2 regions of the Micromonospora sp. NPDC005161 genome follow, and region 2 is predicted to be linked to the other one. Evidence: riboswitches for the same ligand, from Rfam matches in the RefSeq annotation. Region 2 holds a riboswitch; the other holds the start of a gene.

Region 1 (3,404 bases), on a different contig from region 2:
GGCCGGGAGCACCCGCCGGATGCCCTGCGGAATGATCACCATCCGCATCGCCTCGCCCCAGGAGAAACCGAGCGCCCGGGCTCCCTCCAACTGCGCGGCCTCCACCGACTGGATGCCGGAGCGGAAGATCTCCCCGATGTACGCCGCCGCGATCAGCGACAGCGCCAGAATGCCCAGCGGGTAGGGGTCAGGTCCCCAGACCTGCATGCCCAGCGGCGCGAGCCCGACGCCGATCAGCAGGATCGTCGCCGCGGCCGGCAGCCCCCGGAACACGTCGGTGTAGACCCGCGCCGGCCAGCGCAGCCATGGGCTGCGGGAGATGCCGGCGACGGCCAGCAGCAGGCCCAGCACCGAGCCGAGCAGGGCGGCGGAGACCGCCAGGATCAGCGTGTTGGGCAACCCGACGGTCAGCATCTCGGGCAGCGCCTCGCGCATCGCGTCCCAGTCGAAGAAGGTCTCCCACAGGGTGCTCAACGGATCCATTGGTCGCCTCTCCTACCGCCCCGCTCGCTCGTCACCGGGTGTCTCAGGACGCGGCCGACGCCGACGCCGACGGTGCGGCCGGCACGGTCACCGTTCCGTTGCCCGGGCGGAAGTCCGCCGGTACGGGCCGACCCGGGTAGTACTGCGCCTGCAACCGGCTCCAGGTGCCGTCCGCGATCACCTCGTCGAGGCCCTTGTTCAGCGCCTCCCGCAGTTTGTCGCCGCCCTTGGCGACGGCGTACGCGGTCGGTGCCGGGCTGAGCTGCTTGGCCGCCACAGTGATCTTGCCGTTGCTGTCGGCCGCCGACGTCTCGCCGATCTCGGCCGGGGCGATCCACGCGTCGGCGGTGCCCGCCTTGAGCTGGTTGATCGCGCCGTTGTAGTCCGGCACCCGGACCGGGTTGAGCTGCTCGCCGGTGGCGTAGTCGTCCTGGACGGTGCCCTGCACCACCACGACCCGCTTGCCGGCGAGCTGGTCGAAGCCGGTGATCGGCGAGCCGGCCGGCACGTCCAGGCCGAAGTAGCCGAAGTCGTAGCCGTTGCCGAAGTCGACCGTCTTCTTGCGCGCCTCGGTGATGGTGATCGAGGAGCTGCCGACGTCGAACTTGTGGTTGTTGACCTGGGAGAGCAGCGCGGAGAAGTCGGTGCCGACGAACTCCACCTTCAGGCCGAGCTTGCTGGCCACCGCGGTCAGCAGGTCGTTGTCGAAGCCGGTGAACTTGCCGTCCTTGAGGTACACGTTCGGTGGCGCGTCGGTCAGCGTGCCGGCGCGCAGCACGCCCGGCTGCGCCAGACCGTACGGGTTGGCGGCGGCGTCGGACGAGGTGTCGTCGCCGCACGCGGTGAGCGCGGTGGCGGCCAGGATCGTGGCCGCGCCGAGGGCCGCGGCGCGGGTCAGGGCAGGAAGGAATCGCACAGGTGTCTCCGAAGTTTGCGCAGCGGCGGACGCAGATGTGCGCCGCCGACGGTGCGCCCGGTGGGCGTACCGCTGGGATGGGTTCGGGAAGGGGTGCGCTAGTACGCGCGGCCGCGACAGGCGGCGCTGCACACCCGCATCAGGTCCACGTGCCGCCTGCGGGTCAGTGCCGGTGTCGGCCAGCCGGTGCGGGAATCCGCGGCGTCGGCTGATGGTGTGGTGCTGAGGATGCGCATGGCTCTCCCGGGTCTGTGCTGACCTGGGTGCCAGGCCACGCTTGCACCGACGTCGTGCCGGTGCCTGGTCTTCACCCGGGGCACCCCACCGCGGAGGAGGGTTGCCGGCCAGCGAGCCGGGGCTTCGCGCTGGCGCTCATGACCTGCGCCGAGGCTAGCAGCCCGGGGAGGCGGATCGTCCAGTCGTTATGACCACGCTCACCGTCCGCGACTGGCGTCCGGTCGGCAGGTCAGCTGGCGTGCACGTGCGGACGGCGGCGCGGGTCGGGTTCCTGGCGGCGCAGGATCTCCCGGGTGACCGGGGCGATCTCGCCGTGGCCGAACGCCAGGTAGCGCAGCAAGTTGCCGCCCGGGTTGCCCTCGGTCCACTCGAAGTAGATGTGCGGGCACCGCCCCGCCCGGTCGCGGATATCCAGCAGCAGGGCGGCCACCGCGCTGGGCACCGCGGAACTGGCGAGGCTCAGCACCGGGTACCGGTCGTGCTCCACGCTGCCACGGATCAGCAGCTCGGTCTCGAAGTCCGACGGGTCGGTCACCGTCACCTCGACGAAGATCACCGCGCTGTCGGCCGGGAAGTCGTTGTCCGCCACGATCTGGGCGAGCTTGTCGCGGTACTCCGCACGGTCCCGGGTGGCCGGCTCGTGCGCGATGAGGCGGACGCGGCGCCCGCTGCACTCGTCGATCAACCGGGTGGCCTCGGCGTCCAGCTCCACCCGGTCGACCCGCAACTCGAAGGCGCGGAACAACCGGGACAGCAGCGACACCACGATCATCCCGCCGATGAAGCAGGACGCGATCTTCACGCCGTCGGGACGTTCCACCACGTTCGCCGCGGTGGTGTAGACGAAGGCGATCGCGATGATCCCGAACGCGACCGTCCGGCCACGCTGGCGCCGCCGCCGCGCCGCGAGGGTCACCGCCGTCGCCGCCGAGGTGATCAACACCAAGACCCCGGTGGCGTACGCGCCGCCCTGCGCGTCCACGCTCGCCCCGAAGGCGACCGTGATCAGAAACGCCACCGCGGTGAAGACCAGCACCAGTGGCCGTACGGCCCGGGCCCAGGTCGGCGCCATGCCGTAGCGGGGCAGGTAGCGGGGTACGAGGTTGAGCAGCCCGGCCATCGCCGAGGCCCCCGCGAACCAGAGGATGCCGATGGTGGACAGGTCGTAGACCGTGCCGAACACCTCACCGAGGTTCTCGTGCGCCAGGTAGGACAGCGCCCGGCCGTTCGCCGGCCCGCCCGGCTGGAACGCCTCGGGCGGGATCAGGACGGCGGTGGTCACGCTGCTGGTGATCAGGAAGACACTCATGATCGCGGCCGCGGTGGTGAGCAGCCGGCGGGCGCCGCGGATGCGGCCCAGCGGGCGGTCCTCCGAGTCCCGCCGGTCCCCGCGGATGTGCGGCATGACCGCCACCCCGGTCTCGAAGCCGGACAGGCCCAGCGCCAACTTCGGGAACACCAGCAGCGAGAACCCGATCACCAGCAGGGGATCCCCGTGGCTGGTGGTCAGCGCGCTGGTCCAGTCCGCGACCGCGCTCGGGTGCGTCACCACCCGCCACAGACCGTCGGCGATCACCACCGCGTTCAGTGCCAGGTAGACCGCGACCAGGACGACGGCGATCCCGATGGCCTCACCGAACCCCTTGAGGAACACCGCGCCGAGCAGCGCCACCAGCAGCAGCGTGACCAGGACCTCGTGTCCCCTGAGCGCGCTGGGCCAGAACGGGTTCTCGTCGATGTGCGCGGTCGCGTCGGCCGCCGAGAGGGT
Region 2 (3,404 bases):
TCAAGTCCAGAGCGGCGGGTTTTCCACACTCACAGCTAAATGCCAGTTACCCGGCGGATCGGCCCGATCCCCCATCCGGGCGATCCCCCATCCCCGGCACGGGTGGGAACGAACCTGGGTCAGCCCAGGAGGCCGGCGTCTCGGGCGGCGCGGAGGGAGGGCTTGATGTGGTGCGTCGGGCCGACCTGGTTGGCTACCGCGTCGATGGTCTTCAGGCCCTCGCCGGTGTTGAACACGACCGTCTCCGCCGTGGGGTCGAGCCGGCCGGACTCGACCAGCTTGCGCAGCACCGCCACGGTGACCCCGCCCGCGGTCTCGGCGAAGACCCCGGTGGTACGTGCCAACTGTCGGATGCCGGCGCGGATCTCGTCGTCGTCGGCGTACTCCATCCAGCCGTCCGTGCGGCGGACCGCCTCCAGGGCGTAGAGGCCGGCGGCCGGGTCGCCGATGTTGAGCGACTTGGCGATGCCGGTGGGCTTGACCGGGGTGATCGTGTCGGTGTCGGCGTGCAGGGCGGTGGCGATCGGGTTGCAGCCGGCGGACTGGGCGCCGAAGACCTTCCAGCCGCCGGCCGGCGCCTCGACCAGACCGATCTCGACCAGCTCGGAGAACGCCTTGTCAATCTTGGTGAGCAGCTCGCCGCTGGCCATCGGGATGACCACCTGGGCCGGGATCCGCCAACCGAGCTGCTCGGCCACCTCGTACCCGAGTGTCTTGGAGCCCTCGGCGTAGTACGGCCGGACGTTGACGTTGACGAACGCGGTGTCCTCGAACTCGTCGGTCTCCACCAGCTCGCCGCAGAGCCGGTTCACATCGTCGTACGAGCCGTCGATGGCGACCAGGTCACCGCCGTAGACCGCGGTGGTGATGACCTTGCCCTGCTCCAGGTCGCTCGGGATGAAGACCACCGAGGGCACCCCGGCGCGGGCGGCGTGCGCGGCCACCGAGTTGGCCAGGTTACCGGTGGAGGCGCAGGCGAACCGGGTGAAGCCGAGCGCCCGGGCGGCGGTGAGCGCCACCGATACGACCCGGTCCTTGAACGAGTGGGTCGGGTTGGCGCTGTCGTCCTTGACCCAGAGCGGCGCGGTGATGCCCAGTTCGGCGGCGAGGTGCGGGGCCGCTACCAGCGGGGTGAGCCCCGGGTTCAGGGTGACGCGGGTGGACGGGTCCTGACCGGCGGGCAGCAGCGCGGCGTACCGCCAGATGTTGTCCGGGCCGGCCTCGATCCGCTCACGGGTGACCGTGGCCAGGGCTGTGGCGTCGTAGTCGACCTCCAGCGGGCCGAAACACTCGTAGCAGGCGTGCTGGGCGGCGAGCGGGTAGCGGGCCGAACAGGCGCGGCAGACCAGGGCGCGGGCGGGGCTGGCGGAGGTGTCGATGCCGGAGGCGGCGAGCGTCGACGTCATGTCGAGGGTCCTCTCATCTTTCCCCGCATCGCACGGTGCGGCGGGGACGGAATTGGCACCTGCCCCGCGGGGCGCTCAGCGGTGAGCGCGCGGGGTGGTTGCCGGGGCGTCGTCGGGCCGTATCCCTCAGCCCCTCTGGATGAGGTATTCAGTTGTGCCGCCGAGTCTAGGCAATGCGGCGACGGGAGGCTCCCGGCGTCCCGCCAGGTGAGCGATCGGCCGGCGGCGGCCGGGACGACCTGCGCCGTCGATCTGACTCGGCCGGCCGGTTAGCGGGCCACCACCGCGACCGGGTCGACGACCGCCGTCCGGTCGACGACGGCGGTCGCCTGGTCCGCGGGCACCGCGGCGGTGCGGGCGCGGGTCGCCACGTTGGCGGCGACCAGGGCGGCGATGGTGATCGCGGCCCCGACAAGCTCGACCGGCTCGGGCCGGTAGCCGCGGGCGATCTGCACTGCGAAGGTGGTCACCGGGACCAGGTTCATGAAGAGCGCGGCGTTGGCGGTGCCGAGCCGCTGCACGCCGGTGTTCCAGGCCAGCACCGCGACCACGGCGCCCACGATCACGGCGTACGCCAACTGCGGCGCGACCGCCACCAGGTCGGCGGCTCCCGGCGCGTGCTGCCAGCCGATGCCGTCGGCGAGCACGCTCGCGGCGAGCATGGCGGCCGTGCCGGCGAGCGCGGTGAGGGTGGTGTACCGCAGCGGCGACCAGCCGCCGAACCGGCTGGCGCCGTGGGTGTAGATGGCCCAGCCGAACACCGCGCCGATCATCATCAGACCGCCGAGGCCGAACTGACCGAGCCCGGCCAGGCTCCCGCGCGTGATCACCAGGCCGACGCCGAGAAGCGCCACCAGGGAGAGGGCCAGCAGGAGCGGCTTCGGGCGTACGCCGTCGCGGACCCAGCGGACCAGCTGGGTGATGACCGGGGTGGTCGCCACGAAGAGGGCGACCTGCTGCGGTGCGGCGTGTTCGAGCGCCAGGTTGGTGAGCACGTTGAAGCCGGCGAAGCCGACCGCGCCGAGCACCGCCACCTCGACCGCCCGGCCGCCGAGCCGCAGCGCGCCGGCGCCCTCGCGGAGCAGCAGGATGCCGACCAGGATGACAGTGGCCAGCAGGTAGCGGGCGGTGGTCAGGTTGAGCGGATCGACCCAGGTCAGCGCACTGGCCAGGATCGGGAACATCACTCCCCAACTGAGCACGGCGAGTAACGGGTAGGCGGCGGCGCGGGATCGCATCGTCAGCTCCAATGTTCGAGTACTTTCGAACCAACGACACCGACCCTAGGGAGATGTTCGACGATTGTCGAACAACGGTTACACTGGTCACATGGAGCCGCACGAACCCGACCTGGCCGCCGTACCGGTCACCGCCGTGCTGGCCGCACTCGCCGACGACGTGCGGCTACAGATCGTGCGGGCGCTCGCCGAGGGCGGCGAGCGCGCCTGTGGCACGTTCGAGATCGGCGTCTCCAAGGCGACCCGCAGTCACCACCTGAAGGTGCTGCGCGAGGCCGGCCTGACCCGCACCCGCGCCGCCGGCACCAGCCGCTACGTCCGCCTCCGCCGCGACGAACTGGACCGCCTCTACCCCGGCCTACTGGACGCGGTCCTCACCCAGTCCAACCGAGGCTGACGTCCGCGAGAGCTGCCGATAGCGAGGGGCCGGGCGGCGGTGGGAAGCCCACATGGGCAAGGATCGGTGAATGATCTTCCACGACGCTGCGACAGCGCGACGGACCAGCGCGGCGGTCGTCATGGTGCTCGCGCTCGGCGCCTGCGCCCCCGCCGACCATCGCGGCCAGGCCGGGGACGGCCCGAGCCCGCCGCCGGCGGTCACGAACGGCCGGCCGGGCGCGCCCAGCCCGACGGCGAGCGTCGACCCGCTGGCCGGTTGCCCGGAGTCCGGTGTCCGGATCCGGTCGACCGGGTCGGACGCCGCCATGGGGCTGCGCGCCCTCGGCCTGGAGCTGGTCAACTGCGGCGACCGCCCCTACCG

What was found. Region 2 has a riboswitch for S-adenosylmethionine ahead of thrC (threonine synthase). Riboswitches for the same ligand answer to the same signal wherever they lie in the genome.
Region 1: it holds a riboswitch for S-adenosylmethionine, as region 2 does, so the genes downstream of both, ACWD5O_RS04515 (ABC transporter substrate-binding protein) here and thrC (threonine synthase) in region 2, are expected to answer to the same signal.

Annotation. Positions count from the first base shown of each region.
Region 1 covers NZ_JBSFYQ010000003.1:155,235-158,638, forward strand. The annotation lists gene ACWD5O_RS04510 (amino acid ABC transporter permease) at 1-483, opposite strand, end outside; gene ACWD5O_RS04515 (ABC transporter substrate-binding protein) at 527-1,399, opposite strand; SAM riboswitch class IV at 1,668-1,779, opposite strand; gene ACWD5O_RS04520 (amino acid transporter) at 1,866-3,404, opposite strand, start outside.
Region 2 covers NZ_JBSFYQ010000004.1:48,320-51,723, reverse strand. The annotation lists gene thrC (threonine synthase) at 120-1,406, opposite strand; SAM riboswitch class I at 1,417-1,552, opposite strand; gene ACWD5O_RS05475 (DMT family transporter) at 1,676-2,644, opposite strand; gene ACWD5O_RS05470 (ArsR/SmtB family transcription factor) at 2,736-3,041, shown strand; gene ACWD5O_RS05465 (DUF4232 domain-containing protein) at 3,112-3,404, shown strand, end outside.